One region of the Bradyrhizobium sp. FW305-F6 genome, then DNA from elsewhere that is predicted to be linked to it. Evidence: predicted binding sites of a transcription regulator. Region 1 holds the regulator's gene; each other region holds the start of a gene.
What was found. The regulator LexA, encoded in region 1, represses DNA repair genes until DNA is damaged. The targets are predictions, from matches to a motif close to TGTTCNNNNTGTGTTCNG.
Positions count from the first base shown of each region.

Region 1 (5,098 bases):
CGGCAGCTTCGTGCAGCTCAAGGCGCGGCTGCTGCCGCCGATCTCGCCGGTGCGCCCCGGCAGCTACGATTTCTCGCGCGACATGTTCTTCCAGGGCATCGGCGCCTCCGGCTTCGTGCTGGGGTCGATCACGGCGTCCACGCCGCCGGATGCCGGCGGATTGCGGCTGCGCTACACCGCCTTCATGCAGGGCCTGCGCGATGCGATCGACGCGCGCATCCGCGCAACGCTCGAAGGCGACAATCGCGCGATCGCGACCGCGCTGCTCACCGGCCGGCGCGATGCCATCACCGCGCCCGTCAACGATGCGATGTTCGTCTCGGGTCTCGGCCACGTGCTCTCGATTTCCGGTTATCACATGGCGGTCGTTGCCGGCGTCGTGTTCTTCGCGGTGCGCGCACTGCTGGCCTTGATCCCGGGGCTGGCGGCCGGCTTCGCCATCAAGAAATGGTCGGCGGCCGCGGCGCTGGTGGCGGCTGCGTTCTACCTATTGCTGTCTGGCGCGGAAGTCGCGACGCAAAGGTCGTTCTTCATGACGGCCGTGGTGCTGATCGCGGTGATGGTCGACCGCCGCGCCATCACGTTCCGCACCCTGGCAGTGGCCGCGCTTGTCGTGCTCGCGGTCGCGCCCGAAGCGCTGGTTCACCCGAGCTTCCAGATGTCGTTTGCGGCCACGCTCGGTCTCGTTGCCCTGGTGCAGATCGGCATGCCGAATCTGCTCGCATCGCCCGATCATTCCGCGACGGCGCGGATCGCGCTGTGGGGCGGCCGCGAGATCGCGGTGCTGTTCCTGGCCTCCTTGATCGCGGGGCTTGCGACCACGCCCTACGCCGCCTTCCACTTCCATCGCGTGACGCCCTACGGCGTGCTCGCCAATCTCGGCGCGATGCCGGTGGTCTCGGCGCTGGTGATGCCGGCCGGGCTTTTGGGACTGCTCGCCGCGCCCTTCGGGCTCGACGGCGTGTTCTGGTGGCTGATGGGGATCGGCATCGAGTGGATGGTCGCGGTCTCGCGCTGGGTGGCGGCGTTGCCGGGCGCGGTCGGCCGCATCCCCACGTTCGGGATCGCGCCGCTGATCGCGGCGAGCCTCGGCATCATCGTGATGGGGCTGTTGCGAACGCCCCTGCGCTGGTGCGGTGCCCTGGTGCTGCTGGTGTCCATCGCCTGGGGCTTGTCGGTTCGGCAGCCAGACGTCCTGATTGCCGGGGACGGTGCCAGCGTCGCCGTGCGGGGCAGGGACGGCCGACTGCATGTGATCCGCGCGAGCAAGGACAGCTTCCTGCTCAAGCAGTGGCTGGCGGCCGATGCCGATCCGCGCGATGCCGGCAGCACCTCGTTGGCCGACGGTGTGTCGTGTGACGAGGCCGGCTGCGTGACGCCGCTCGCGGACGGACGGCTGGTCGCGCTGTCCCTGCGCATCGACGCGCTGGCCGACGATTGCAGCCGCGCGGCGCTGGTGGTGACGGCGCGTCCCGCGCCGCCCGATTGCGCGGCGATGGTCGTCGACAGGCCGCGTCTTGCGAGCCAAGGCGCGCTGGCGTTGACGCAGCGTGGCGACGGCTTTGCCGTTCAGGCGGTGAGGGCGAGAGGCGCCAGTCGCCCCTGGCTGCCGGCAGGCGCCGGCGAAGGCGATTTCGACGGCAACCTTGCGCCGAGGACGGTCGCGCCGCGCAGCCGGGATGCAACGCCATCGGAGACCGACTTGCAGGCTGACGATTGAGGATCGATGCGGGGCGGCGGTCCGGCGAGACTGCGCAGGACGCAAACCATACCATCTCGCCGGCCTCGGCCGGCGATGGCATTTCAACTTCCGGCCCTCGACCGATCCGCCGGGGGCCTCGACCGATCAGCCGATCGGCTGGCGTGCGATCGGGGACCGCGTGTCGGCGACGATCTGCGGCTTGTGCTCGCGTTCGCCCACCGCCTGGGTCACTGGCAGTTGCAGCACGGTTGCGCGCTGGCCTTCGACGAGCTGTGTCACCAGCACGTATCTGCCGTCGGGGAATTCGATCGCATCGTGATGCCGATCGGGAATGTGCGGGTCGATCTTGCCGAACTTGCCGACGCGTGAGTTGACGGTGCGCGTCCAGATCCAGCGATTGTCGTAGCGGACGTTGTCGGCGAAGGCGAGCTCCGTTCCCGGCAGCAGGCAGACCGCGACGGAGAGATCGGCTGCGGAGGCGAAGCCGCGCGTCGAGGTGCCGCGGAAGGTTGTCGTGACGATCGTCTCGCCGACTTCGGCGGGGCGTGTCGCGACGGCATGCAGGCTATAGTCACACATCGGGTGCTCCTCATGCGAAGATGGCGACCCGCGTCTCTTCGAGGCGCAGGCCTCTCTCAGAGTGAGCCTGCGACGCTCTGCTTGGTTATGGGCAAATCTGCGGCTCGCGTCCGCAGCACGCGATCACATTATCTTTCTCGGCGCGATTAGGAACAAACTGCGCGTCGATGCATTCGGCAGCGCGGATCAGCGACGGCCGGCATCAACTCGGATGGTTGGCGCGAAATGACTGCACGCCTGCGCTTGCGAACCAGGAAGTCGCGCAGAAGGAGGGGCCGGACAGTCAGCGCAGAACCAGAGGGACCATCCAGCCGAAGCGGACGAAGCGTCCGCTCCAATCTTGGAGCGAGGGTGCCGGTCGAAAGCGCGCGGCGTGCTCGATAAGCTCAGTACTTTCGATAGAGCCCGATCAGCTTGCCCTGAATCTTCACGCGGTTCGGCGGCAGGATGCGCACCTCGTAGGCGGCATTGGCAGGCTCGAGCGCGATCGAGGCGCCGCGGCGGCGGAAGCGCTTGAGCGTGGCCTCCTCGTCGTCGATCAGCGCGACCACGATGTCGCCGGTATCGGCGCTCTCGTTGCGCTGGATCAGCGCCATGTCGCCGTCGAGGATGCCGGCCTCGACCATCGAATCGCCGCGCACCTCGAGCGCATAATGCTCGCCCGAGCCGAGCATGTCGGGCGGCACGCTGATGGTGTGGCTGCGGGTCTGCAACGCCTCGATGGGCGTGCCGGCCGCGATGCGACCCATCACCGGCACCGCTACGGGCCGTTCACCCTCGTCCGCGGGCGGGCTGGAGCTCGCGCGCACCTTGCCGAGATTGCCCTCGATGACGCTCGGGGTGAAGCCGCGGCGATTGCCGGCGGCGGCCTGGAGCTCGGGCAGCTTGATCACCTCGATGGCACGGGCGCGGTTGGGGAGGCGGCGGATGAAGCCGCGCTCCTCGAGCGCCGTGATCAGGCGATGAATGCCCGACTTCGAGCGCAGGTCGAGCGCATCCTTCATCTCGTCGAAGGACGGCGGCACGCCGCTTTCCTTCAGACGCTCGCTGATGAACCGCAGAAGCTCGTATTGTTTGCGCGTCAACATCTCGACCTAAGTCCCCCGGTTGATGTCGTTCGATTCCGAGACGATGAATTCGGCAATAAGCCGCTACATCCTCGAAACAAATCATGAACGGACCCTATATGTTCGATATGTGTTCCGCAACTGCTTAATTTACGGTGAACGGGGCGAGGCTCGCGGAATACGTGCGGGCCCGGAGCTCAGACCGGAAGCCGCAGCACCTCGCAAGGCGTGCCGGCCTCAGCCTTCGGCGCGAATGGTGCGCGCACGAGAAGTACCTGTGCCGCAGCGAGATTCGCAAGCAGCGAAGAGTCCTGATGATTGACGGGGACGGCGACGGGTGTGCCGTCCTCGCGCAGCTCCAGGCGTGCGCGCAGGTAATCCTCGCGCTGGTCGTTGGCACCGAGGTCGCGGCCCAGCACGGCGCGCTCTCTTTGATGACGAATGTTGGAGCGGCCCGACAGCGCACGAATCAGCGGCACCATGAACAGGAAGGCGCACACGTAGGATGAGACGGGATTGCCCGGCAGGCCGATCACGCGCATGGCGTCGAGCCGTCCGTGCATCATCGGCTTGCCCGGCCGAATCGCGATCTTCCAGAACGCCATCGCGATGCCTTCGTCTCTCAGCGCCTGCTGGACCAGGTCGTGGTCGCCGACCGACGCACCGCCGGTCGTGACCAGGATGTCGGCACCGCGCTCGCGGGCCCGGCGGATGCCCGCGGACGTGGATTCCAGCGTGTCGGCGGCAATGCCGAGGTCGATGGTCTCGGCGCCCTCGCTGCGCGCCAGCGCATGCAGGGCATAGCCGTTGGAATAGACGATCTGGCCGGGTCCCGGCCTGGTGCCGGGCGTCACGAGTTCGTCTCCGGTGGCGAGGATCGCGACCTTCGGACGACGGCAGACGGCAAGGTGCGGGTGGTTCATTGCGGCGGCGAGCGCGAGATCGCGCTCGGTGAGACGAGTTCCCTTGCGCAGCAGCACGTCGCCTTCAGCAAAGTCGACGCCGGCGGGGCGGATGTGCCTCCCGGGAATCGCGGCCTCCTTGATCGTGACGCCGCTGCCGTCCGCGACGGTGTCCTCCTGGATCACCACCGCGTCGGCGCCGTCGGGAATGACGCCCCCGGTGAAGATTCGCACGGCTTCGCCGGGGCCGACTGTTCCGGCGAACGGACGGCCGGCTGCGACCTCGCCGGTCACATTAAGCCTGGAATTGATCGTGGCTGCGTCGGCCGCGCGCACCGCGTAGCCGTCCATCGCCGACATCGCTTCGGGCGGTTGCGTGCGCCGCGCCGCGAGGTCGCGCGCGAGCACGCGATGGTAGGCCTGGTCGAGGGCAACCGTCTCTTCGGCCAGCGGCTCGGCATCGGCCAGCACCGCCGCGAGCGCGTCAGAAACCGGCATCAAGGCCACGGGTGAACTCCTGCTGAGCACATCGGCTATGGGGCCGCAGTGTTCTAGCCGAGGAGGCGCGTGAGGCAAAGCCGCCCGCGGAATGTCGTGCGTGATCTCGCTCGTGTGGAATGCAGCTCACGTCCGTCGCGGCAGGATCCGGCAGGCGAGAAAGACCGGCACGAGGATCGCCATGACGAGGACAAGAAGGACGAGCGCCACGGCCGGCATCGGTCAACTCCCGCTCCGCCGGTCCCGCTCGACGTCCGGCGCCCTGGGGCCTTGATCCTTGTCGGGCAGCGGATCGGCCTGGGATTTCAGGTCGGCCGCCTTGCTGATGAGCTTGGCAGATAGGTCCGAAT
Region 1 is NZ_JBYSYD010000001.1:21,985-27,082, forward strand. It holds gene AC3WLX_RS00110 (ComEC/Rec2 family competence protein) at 1-1,720, shown strand, start outside; gene AC3WLX_RS00115 (hypothetical protein) at 1,847-2,281, opposite strand; gene lexA (transcriptional repressor LexA) at 2,668-3,369, opposite strand; gene AC3WLX_RS00125 (molybdopterin molybdotransferase MoeA) at 3,546-4,757, opposite strand; gene AC3WLX_RS00130 (hypothetical protein) at 4,971-5,098, opposite strand, start outside.

Region 2 (5,098 bases), on a different contig from region 1:
TTCGGCCGGCTGTCCGGCATCGCGGCGGACATAGCCTTCGCGCCAGGCGATCCAGCGCGCGCCGAGCGGGGTTGCGATCTTCTGGTCGTGGATGCGGGTACCGCTGCTCTCGCGGGCGCTGTCGCCCTGCTCCAGCACGTCGAAATCGAAGCGCGTGCCGACAAGCGCGCTGCGCGCCTGTCCTGCGAGGGCGCAATAGGCCTCGTTGGCGAAGGTGATGCGGCCGCTCGTATCGCGCAGCACGATCAGATCGCCCTGCTGCTCGAACAGGCTGCGGGCGCGTTCCTCCGCCTCCTTCAGCTCCCAATTGCGGTCGATCAACGCCTCGTTGTGCGCGGCCAGCTTGCGGAGCCGCTTATTGATGAAGCGCAGCCGCATGCTTAGCGTCGCGAGCCCGAGGCAGGCGAGCGCGAACAGGAAGCTGGCGCCGATCGCAAAGGTATGAGGATCGTAGCCGGAATTGTCGGACCGGCTGCCGGACACGAAACCATAGGCGCCGCCGAACGTCGCCGAGAAGATCATGAAGGAGCGGATCGCGAAGGCGATGCGCGGATGCTGTCGCCTGAAGCGGCGCATGCGCACCTTGATCCGGAACGTCCGACCCATCGTCACCGCCCTTGCCTGAAACCCCGCCGCCGCGTGCGACGATGTCGTCTCGACCTTGCGAACAGTTTGAGGCGTTGGCCTCGGCTCCAAACAGGGTTGACGGGGTGTTAACGGCTTAAAGCGAAGCCGCCTTGAAGCTGCCATGGCCGCCACGGGCGCCGACGATCAGCGCCGCCGCCTCGCGCGGCGAGAACGTCTTCGAGCGCACATGGATGCGGTAATCCGCCGGCCCTTCGCTGGAGAGATAGATCACCTCGCCGCCGTCGACGGGCTGGGCGGCAATCGAGACCAGGCGCGTCGACGGATTGGCCTGGCAGGACTCCGCCTCGGAACCGGGGCCGTCGTCCACCACGGTGAAGTCCGCAGCGTCGGCATTGTCCGTGATCTGGACCCGCACCGTGGCCCGCGTCGGATCGTCGGTGAAGGCGACATGCACGCCGGCGGTCCAGAACCGGGAGGTGAGCTCGACCGACGTGTCGCCCACCGCGATGCAGGGATGCGAGACCGATCCGACCTCTGCGCGGGCAAACACCGCAGCCGCCAGCAGGGGAACGACCGAAGCCAGGAACTTGAAACGCAACATGACGCTGTACTCGCCGGGCCCTTGGGAACTCGTGACCGAAACGCGCTGGGCCTTATGGTTTGCAGAGCGTAAAGGAAACTCGTTACCACCGGGTTGATGCGAGGCGCGTTCACGCCATCTGCCGCACATCCTCCGCGAGTGCGCGGTAGGACAGCGCTTCGGCCAGATGCAGCCGGCCGATCTTGTCGGAATGATCGAGGTCGGCCAGCGTGCGCGCCACCCGCAGCACACGGTGATAGCCGCGCGCCGACAGCCGCATGGTCTCGGCGGCATCGCGCAGCAGCTTCTGTCCTTGCGCATCCGGCTTTGCGACCTCCTCCAGCACGGAGGCGGGCGCCTCGGCATTGGTGCGGACATTCGGCAGGCCCGCATCCGCATAGCGGGCGAGCTGGATGTCGCGCGCCGCCGCGACACGCGCGGCGACCTCGGCCGATCCTTCCGCCGGCGGCGGCAGGATCAGGTCGGCCGCGGTCACGGCCGGCACCTCGATGCGCAGGTCGATGCGGTCCATCAGGGGACCGGAGATGCGCGCCTGATAGTCGCCGGTGCAGCGGTCGATGCGGCCGCGCTTGCAGGCATAGCCGGGCTCGAACGCGTTGCCGCAGCGGCAGGGATTCATCGCCGCGACCAGCATGAAGCGGGCCGGGTAGGTGACGCGGTGATTGGCGCGCGACACCGCGACCTCGCCGTTCTCCAGCGGCTGGCGCAGCGAATCCAGCACGCGCGGATCGAATTCCGGCAGCTCGTCGAGGAACAGCACGCCCTGATGCGCCAGCGAGATCTCGCCGGGCTTGGCGCGCATGCCGCCGCCGGTCAGCGCAGCCATGCTGGCGGAATGATGCGGCGAGCGGAACGGCCGCCGCGCCGTCAGCGCACCGCCTTCGATCTCGCCAGCGACCGAGGCGATCATGGAGACCTCGAGCAGCTCGCCCGGCGACAGGGGCGGCAGGATCGAGGGCAGCCGCGCCGCCAGCATCGATTTGCCCGCGCCCGGCGCGCCGATCATGAGCAAATGATGCCCGCCGGCAGCCGCGATCTCCAGCGCGCGCTTGGCGCTTTCCTGGCCCTTGATGTCGCGCAGGTCGAGCGTCGAGGCTGCGGCCTCGTGCACCTTTGGCGTGGGCCGCGACAGCACCTGCGTGCCCTTGAAATGGTTGGCGATCTGGATCAGCGAGTGTGCGGCGACGATCTGGATGTCGGGGCTCGCCCAGGCCGCCTCGGAGCCGCACGCCGCCGGGCAGATCAGCCCCTCCTCGCGCGCGTTGGCGCCGATCGCGGCGGGAAGAACGCCGGCCACCGGTGCGATCGAGCCGTCGAGGCCGAGCTCGCCGAGCACGGTGAAGCCGGTCAGCGCATCAGGCGGGATCGCCCCGATCGCCGCCATCAGCCCGAGCGCGATCGGCAGGTCGTAATGGCTGCCTTCCTTGGGCAGGTCGGCCGGCGCCAGGTTGACGATGATTCGCCGCGCCGGCAGCGCCAGCCCCGAGGCGATCAGCGCCGCACGCACCCGCTCGCGCGCCTCCGACACCGCCTTGTCAGGCAGGCCGACGATGGCGAAGGCCGGCAGGCCGGGCGCGACTTGCACCTGCACGTCGACCGCGCGGGCCTCGATCCCCTCAAAGGCGACGGTAGAAACCCGCTGAACCATGCTCAAACCAGCCTGCCCTCTCGCGCAATTAGGGGTAGCAGAGCGCGGCCGCCGGCGCAAGAACAATACGGGAACGATCCTCGAAGGAACGCAACTCCTAACCCGGCCTAAACGGGACGCCGAGACTACGTCTCGAATACCACCCTCTCTGCTCAGCACATCCCAACGAATGTCCGTTACTCCTTGCCTGCGGGATGGGCCGTGGTCTGATGGGTAAACAGTTCAAATGCTGGTAAATCGCCGGAGAAGCGAACGTCGGGTGTGTAGCCGGCTCGCCAAGATCCATTTTGGCGCGGGCTCGCTGCCGCGGGACTGCACGATCACTGATATTTCGGATGGCGGCGTGAAGGTGGTTGCGGAATTCCTGGAAGTGCCGCCGCAGTTCACCATCATTTTCGCGCCGGATTACTCCCGCCAATGCCGTCTGCGCTGGCGCATCGGCTGCGAGTTCGGCGCCGAATTCGTCGACTGAACGCAAGCGCGCCCGCGTCCTTAACGGGACTTTAGCGTTAATCGGTAAGCATCTCTGATCAGTTGCCGAGTGATCAGAGTATGTCCAAGCGTTTGTCTCTCGCCTTTCCGCCGGCGGGATATCTGTGTTCCGCAGTCCTGATCCTCGCCCTCGGCGGCTGTCAGACCGCGGGCATCGAGGATGTCACCGGTGCGCTTGGCAGCAAGCGGGAAGCGGCGACCAGGGTCGACGCGAAGGCCGAGGCAAGGTCGAACATGGACGCCTTGCGTGAGCGCTACCGCGCCAGGCCCAGCGATCCCGCAGTCGCGATCGAATATGGCAAGGCTCTGCGCGAGACCGGGCAGCGCGCGCAGGCGGTCGCGGTGCTCGAGCAGGCCGTGCTCGCCCATCCCAGCAACAAGGCGCTGCTCGCCGGCTATGGTCGCGCGCTCGCCGACAACGGCAATTTCCAGCAGGCTTTCGACGTCCTCGGCCGCGCCCATTCGCCCAATGATCCCGATTGGCGAATCCTGTCGGCACAGGGCGCAGCGCTCGATCAGCTCGGCCGCAACGAGGAGGCACAGCAATACTACGCCGCGGCGTTGAAGATCGTGCCGGACGAGCCCGCCGTGCTGTCCAATCTCGGACTGTCCTATATGCTGCAAAACAATCTGTCGAAGGCCGAACAGGTGCTCGGCCGCGCTCATCAGCGCAATCAGAACGATGCGCGGGTCCGCGCCAATTTCGCGCTGGTGCTGGGCTTGCAGGGCCGCGAGGCCGAGGCCGAGATCCTCGTGAAAGCCGATCTGCCACCCGATCAGGCCGCGGCCAAGGTCGCAGCGCTGCGGCAGCTGCTGGCGAAGAAGCAGCAGCGGGCGGACCGATAATCCGCCTCTCTCGATGTTCGCTTACGAAGCCTTGCGATGCGGGGCCGAGCCGCGTCCGGACCTGCCCTTCAGCTTCTTCAACAACGGCTCGAGCAGCGAGCGCCTCGGCTTCTTCACCTCGCCGCGGCCGGCGAGGCGGTTCGCCATGTCCTGAAACAGCAGCGTGGTGCGGTGGGACTTGGAGACCTCCGCGATCATCTGGCCGTTATTGGCTGCGGTCGAGAACAGTTTCGAATCGAACGGGATCGCCGCGATCGGCTGGCTCTCCATGGTCTTGGCGAAGGCCTTGACCTCGATCTCCGCGCGCTTGGGCATGCCGACCTGGTTGAGGCAGTACAGCGGCGGGCGGTCGTTCGGCCGCGCCGCTTTCAGCACGGTCAGCATGTTCTTGGTGTTGCGCAGATTGGCGAGATCGGGCTCGGCCACGATCACGATGTCGTCGGCATTGACGAGCGCGCGTCGCGTCCAGCCGGACCATTGATGGGGAACGTCGAGCACGATGCAGGGCGTCGTCATGCGCAGCGTGTCGAACACCGCGTCAAAGGCTTCGGCGCCGAAATCGTAGACCCGGTCAAGGGTGGCAGGCGCCGCCAGGAGGCTGAGGCGATCGGTGCATTTGGCGAGCAGGCGCTCCATCAGCGCCGTGTCCGGCCGGTCCTGCGACAGCACCGCGTTGGCAATGCCCTGCACCGGATCCTGGTTGTAGTCGAGGCCCGCTGTGCCGAAGGCGAGGTCGAGATCGATCACGACGGAATCGAGCGCGAGGTCGCGGGCGATGGTCCAGGCCAGGTTATGCGCGACGGTGGACGCGCCGACGCCGCCCTTGGCGCCGACCACGGCGATGACGCGGCCGGTGATGATGGCCTCGGAGGCCGAAAACAGGCTGCAGATGGAGCGGACCACGTCGAGGGTCTCGACCGGTC
Region 2 is NZ_JBYSYD010000008.1:108,880-113,977, forward strand. It holds gene AC3WLX_RS33280 (PAS domain-containing hybrid sensor histidine kinase/response regulator) at 1-606, opposite strand, end outside; gene AC3WLX_RS33285 (hypothetical protein) at 722-1,189, opposite strand; gene AC3WLX_RS33290 (YifB family Mg chelatase-like AAA ATPase) at 1,299-2,837, opposite strand; gene AC3WLX_RS33295 (PilZ domain-containing protein) at 3,064-3,309, shown strand; gene AC3WLX_RS33300 (tetratricopeptide repeat protein) at 3,390-4,175, shown strand; gene AC3WLX_RS33305 (CpaE/TadZ family protein) at 4,197-5,098, opposite strand, start outside.
Region 2: AC3WLX_RS33290 (YifB family Mg chelatase-like AAA ATPase) is a predicted target of LexA. The motif match lies at 2,896-2,913, and genes of this name have one in related genera.

Region 3 (5,098 bases), on a different contig from region 1:
CCTCGATCTTCAGAATCTCCAGGATCAGGTCGATCATCCCATCGGGATCGTCCTCGCGCAGGTCGCGCTCGAAATCCATGATCGCGAAGAAGTTGTCGTCCTGATCGCGATCGGACCTGGAATATTGCTCGACCCAGGCGCGGGCGAGCGCAGCGGTCGACATGTTGGCGCAATCGAGCGGCTCGCGCGGCGTGCGCTGGGCCAGATGGTCGACCTGCCAGGCCTTGCTGTCGGCGCATGCGGCAAGGCGCGACATCAAGGGATCGTGGGGATCGACATGCACGCCGCCGAGCAGCCAACGCAGCCGATCATTGCGCGCCGCCTCCTGTTCGATGCGCCCGATCACCTCCTCGCCATGCGCGTAGAGCAGCGACAGCAGGAACTTGTCGTTGAGCTGCATCACGGTCGGCTTGTCGGCCTCGGTCCTGAGCACCTCCAGCACGAGATCGAGCGCGGCTTGCGGCCGGCGGTGCGGCAGATGATCGAAATAAAGCTTCAGGGCCCAGACACTGCCGACCTGGTCGCGCCGGCTGACGCGCTGAAGCACGCACCACATCGCTGCCAGCTCGCTGATCGGCATCGGGTCCAGGAACGCCTCGGTCTCATCAGGCGTCCGCAGTTGCGGCGCGGCGGCGATGACCTCGAGCAGCCCGGTGTCGTCCGTCGGCCCCATTTCTTCCAGCTCCAATCCGTATTCGTAGACGGCGATGCTGCTCGCCGCACGTTCGGATTAGTGATGGGATCGAAGCGGTCGGTTCACCGCTGGCGGCAGTCAGTCGTCCTCGGACGGCTCGGCACCGAACAAGCCGAACTGGGCCGGATCGCGGTTCGGTTCGGCGAGGCCGAGATGGCGGAAGGCGTGCGACGTCAGCAGCCGGCCGCGCGGAGTGCGCTGCAGATAGCCGCACTGGATCAGATAGGGCTCGATGATGTCCTCGATCGCATCGCGCGGCTCCGACAAGGCCGCGGCCATGGTCTCGACGCCGACCGGGCCGCCGCCATAGTTGAGCGCGATGGTCGAGAGATAGCGTCTATCCATTGCGTCGAGGCCGGCCGCATCGACTTCGAGCGCGCTCAGCGCGTGGTCGGCTATCTTGCGGTCGATCTTGTCGGCGTCGGCCGCCGAAGCGAAATCGCGCACGCGGCGGAGCAGGCGGCCGGCGATGCGCGGCGTGCCGCGGGCGCGGCGCGCAATCTCGTTGGCGCCATCAGCGCTCATGCCGACATTGAGCACGCGCGCACCGCGGCTGACGATGCTCTCCAACTCCTCGATCGTGTAGAAATTCAGCCGCACCGGAATGCCGAAGCGGTCGCGCAACGGATTGGTGAGAAGGCCCGCGCGCGTGGTGGCGCCGACGAGCGTGAATTTCGACAGCTCGATCTTTACCGAGCGCGCCGCCGGGCCCTCGCCGATGATGAGGTCGAGCTGGAAGTCCTCCATCGCGGGATAGAGCACTTCTTCGACCGCGGGGCTGAGGCGATGGATCTCGTCGATGAAGAGGACGTCGCGCTCTTCGAGATTGGTGAGGAGCGCTGCGAGATCGCCGGCCTTGGCGATGACAGGGCCCGAGGTGGCGCGGAAGCCGACGCCGAGCTCCTTCGCCACGATCTGCGCCAGCGTGGTCTTGCCGAGGCCGGGGGGACCGACGAACAGCACATGGTCCAGCGCCTCGCCGCGCTTGCGCGCCGCCTCGATGAAGATCGAGAGGTTCTTGCGCGCCTGCGCCTGGCCGACGAAGTCGGACAGCGATTGCGGCCGCAGCGCGGTGTCGCCGACGTCGTCGCTGCGGCGCTCGGGCGAGACCATGCGGCTGGCCTTGGGATCGCTCACTTCGCGAGCTCCTTTAGACCGAGCCGGATGAGCTGCGCCGTCTCGGCGCCCTCACCTGCGCTACGCGAGGCCGATGCGATCGCGGCGGCGGCTTGCGGTTGGCCGTAGCCGAGATTGACCAGCGCGGAGATCGCATCGGCAACTGGCCGCGGCGCGCGCTGCTCGTCGACGGCGCCGGCGAGATGCACGACGGCGGGATCGACGTTAGCAAAGGTCGGCGCCTTGTCCTTCAACTCGGTGACGATGCGCTCGGCGACCTTGGGGCCGACGCCGGGCGTCCGCGCCACCGCAGCCTTGTCGCGCAACGCAATGGCATTGGCGAGATCGGCCGGCGCGAGCGTGCCGAGCACGGCGAGCGCGACCTTGGCGCCAACGCCCTGCACGGTCTGGAGCAGGCGAAACCATTCGCGCTCCTGATCGGTGCGAAAGCCGAACAGTTTTATCTGGTCCTCGCGGACATAGGTCTCGATCGACAGCACGGCGGCTTCGCCGGGCGAGGGCAGATGCTGCAGGGTGCGCGAGGAGCAATGCACCTGGTAGCCGACCCCGCCGACGTCGAGGATGACGAAATCCTCGCCGTAGGAATCGATCAGGCCCTTGAGCTTGCCGATCATAGCAAGACCTCAGTCGCGGCAGAGACTTCTCCATCGTCATGGCCGGGCTTGACCCGGCCATCCACGCCTTCGACGCCGACAAGAAAGAACGTAGATGCCCGGGACAAGCCCGGGCATGACGGCGAGGACGCGTGACGATCAATCATATTCCCACCACCTTCAGCCGCAGCGCGGTGCTCTGGCGATGATGGGCGTGGGTGATGGCGATGGCGAGCGCATCGGCGGCGTCCGCGGACGGGGGCTCGGCCTTGGGCAGCAGGATCTTCAGCATCATCGCGATCTGTTGCTTGTCGGCGTGACCGGCGCCGACCACCGTCTTCTTGACCTGGTTCGGCGCGTATTCGGCGACAGAGATGCCGAACATTGCGGGCGCCAGCATGGCGACGCCGCGGGCCTGTCCGAGTTTCAGCGTGGCAACGCCGTCTTTGTTGACGAAGGTCTGCTCGACCGCAGCTTCCATCGGCTGGTGGTTGGAAAGAACGGCCGCGAGCCCCTCATGGATCGCGAGCAGGCGGCTCGACAGCGGCAAATCGTCCGGCGGCTCCACCGAACCGCAGGCGACGTAGATCAGCCGGTTGCCCTCGGCCTCGATCACACCCCAGCCGGTGCGGCGCAGGCCGGGGTCGATGCCGATGATGCGAACGGGGCCACGAATCGGGAGAGCAGTCATGGGCCAGTGATAGCGGCTGGCCGGACTGAGGGAAACAGAAACAGAACGGAAGTAACAGGGGAAGTGGGCGGGCGCTGCTCGCAACAAAGGCACGCCGTCATACCCCGCGAATGCGGGGTATCCAGTACGCCGCGGCTTGTCCGCATCCCTCTGACGTCTCTGGAATACTGGGTCGCCCGGTCAAGCCGGGCGACGACAGCAGAATGCGGGGCTACCGGCGTCAGCCGCCCATCTTCGCCATCAGCGCGTCCGATATCTCGAAATTGGCGTAGACCTGCTGCACGTCGTCATGCTCGTTGAGCAAATCCATCAGCTTGAGAAGCTTCTCGCCGGTCTCGTCGTCGACAGCGACCGTGTTTTGCGGCTTCCAGATCAGCGCGGCCTTGCGCGGCTCACCGAACTTGGCCTCCAGCGCCTTGGCGACGTCGCGATAGCTTTCGGTCGAGGCGTAGATCTCGTGGCCGCTCTCGCCGGACACCACGTCGTCGGCGCCGGCCTCGATCGCCGCATCCAGCACGGCATCGTCGGAGGCGACGCTGCGGTCGTATTCGATGACGCCCGTGCGGTCGAACATGAAGGAGACCGAGCCGGTTTCGCCGAGATTGCCGCCGGACTTGGTGAAGAAGGAACGGATGTCGGACGCGGCGCGGTTGCGGTTGTCGGTCAGCGCCTCGACGATGACGGCGACGCCGCCGGGGCCGTAGCCCTCGTAGCGGATCTCGTCATAATTCTCGCCGTCGCTGCCGAGCGCCTTCTTGATGGCGCGCTCGATATTGTCCTTCGGCATGTTCTCCTGCCGCGCGGCGATCACGGCGGCGCGCAGGCGCGGGTTCATGGTGGGGTCGGGCGTGCCGAGCTTGGCGGCGACGGTGATTTCCCGCGCCAGCTTGCCGAACAGTTTCGACTTCTGGGCATCCTGCCGCCCCTTGCGGTGCATGATGTTCTTGAATTGGGAATGTCCGGCCATGCGTGGTCTCTTGGTGTTCTCAGGGAATCGTCCGCCAGCGAGAATGGGAGCGCGGCGTTATAGGCTGCCAACCCCGGGGAATGAAAGGGCCTGTCTCATACTTTAGGGTAACCACGTAGGGCTCCCTGCCCAGAAGTGAGGCTCCGTTAACCCTGACTTCATTCCGACTTGCGAAAATAGCCTCAATCCGATCCCCGACAAGAGTGACCTGATGGCCTTCGCAATGTTTTGGAAGCGTCTGCCGGATACGGCCGCGCCGGTGGTACCCCCCCCGGCTGCGCAGGCACCGGTCGATCCCGCCCCTGCCCCGGCTGCCGAGGGCGACTCTGCCCGGGAAATCCTGGAACTGCTGGAACTCGAACTCGGCGCCATGATCCGGCAGCTGGAACGCGCCGCAAATTCGGTGGCCGGCGGTGCCGAGGCGACCGCGGCGACGCTTGCCGCCATCCGCGACCGCACCGACGCCCTGACCGGCCGGACCAACGCGGCGCAATCGACCGCCTCCACCTTTGCCCATGCCGCCGACAAGTTCACCCAGTCCGCGCATGGCATCGGGGCGCAAGTGCGGGAAGCCGGCAAGCTCGCCGACGAAGCCAGCGCCGCTGCGCGCGAAGCCCGCGCCAATGTCGACCGCCTGCGCGAGTCGTCGGCGGCCATCGGCAATGTCGTCAATCTGATCGCGCAGATCGCGCGGCAGACCACGCTGCTCGCGCTCAACTCGACCATCGAGGCCGCGCGCGCCGGCGCTGCAGGAAGGGGCTTTGCGGTCGTCGCCACCGAGGTCAAGGCGCTCGCGGTGCAGACCCAGAGCGCGACCGAAGAGATCACGAAGAAGATCGACGCGCTGCAGCGCGACGCCGCCGGCTCCGCCGACGCCGTGCATCGCATTTCGCAGGCGATCGAGGCGATCCGCCCGGTATTCGACACCGTCAACGGCGCGGTCGCCGAGCAGAACGCCACGACCAGCGAAGTCTCCGGCAATGCCGCCAGCGCCTCGGAGTTCATCGTCTCGGTCG
Region 3 is NZ_JBYSYD010000002.1:1,165,382-1,170,479, forward strand. It holds gene AC3WLX_RS16835 (DUF6869 domain-containing protein) at 1-673, opposite strand, end outside; gene ruvB (Holliday junction branch migration DNA helicase RuvB) at 773-1,807, opposite strand; gene ruvA (Holliday junction branch migration protein RuvA) at 1,828-2,445, opposite strand; gene ruvC (crossover junction endodeoxyribonuclease RuvC) at 2,588-3,115, opposite strand; gene AC3WLX_RS16855 (YebC/PmpR family DNA-binding transcriptional regulator) at 3,336-4,082, opposite strand; gene AC3WLX_RS16860 (methyl-accepting chemotaxis protein) at 4,294-5,098, shown strand, end outside.
Region 3: ruvC (crossover junction endodeoxyribonuclease RuvC) is a predicted target of LexA. The motif match lies at 3,146-3,163, and genes of this name have one in related genera.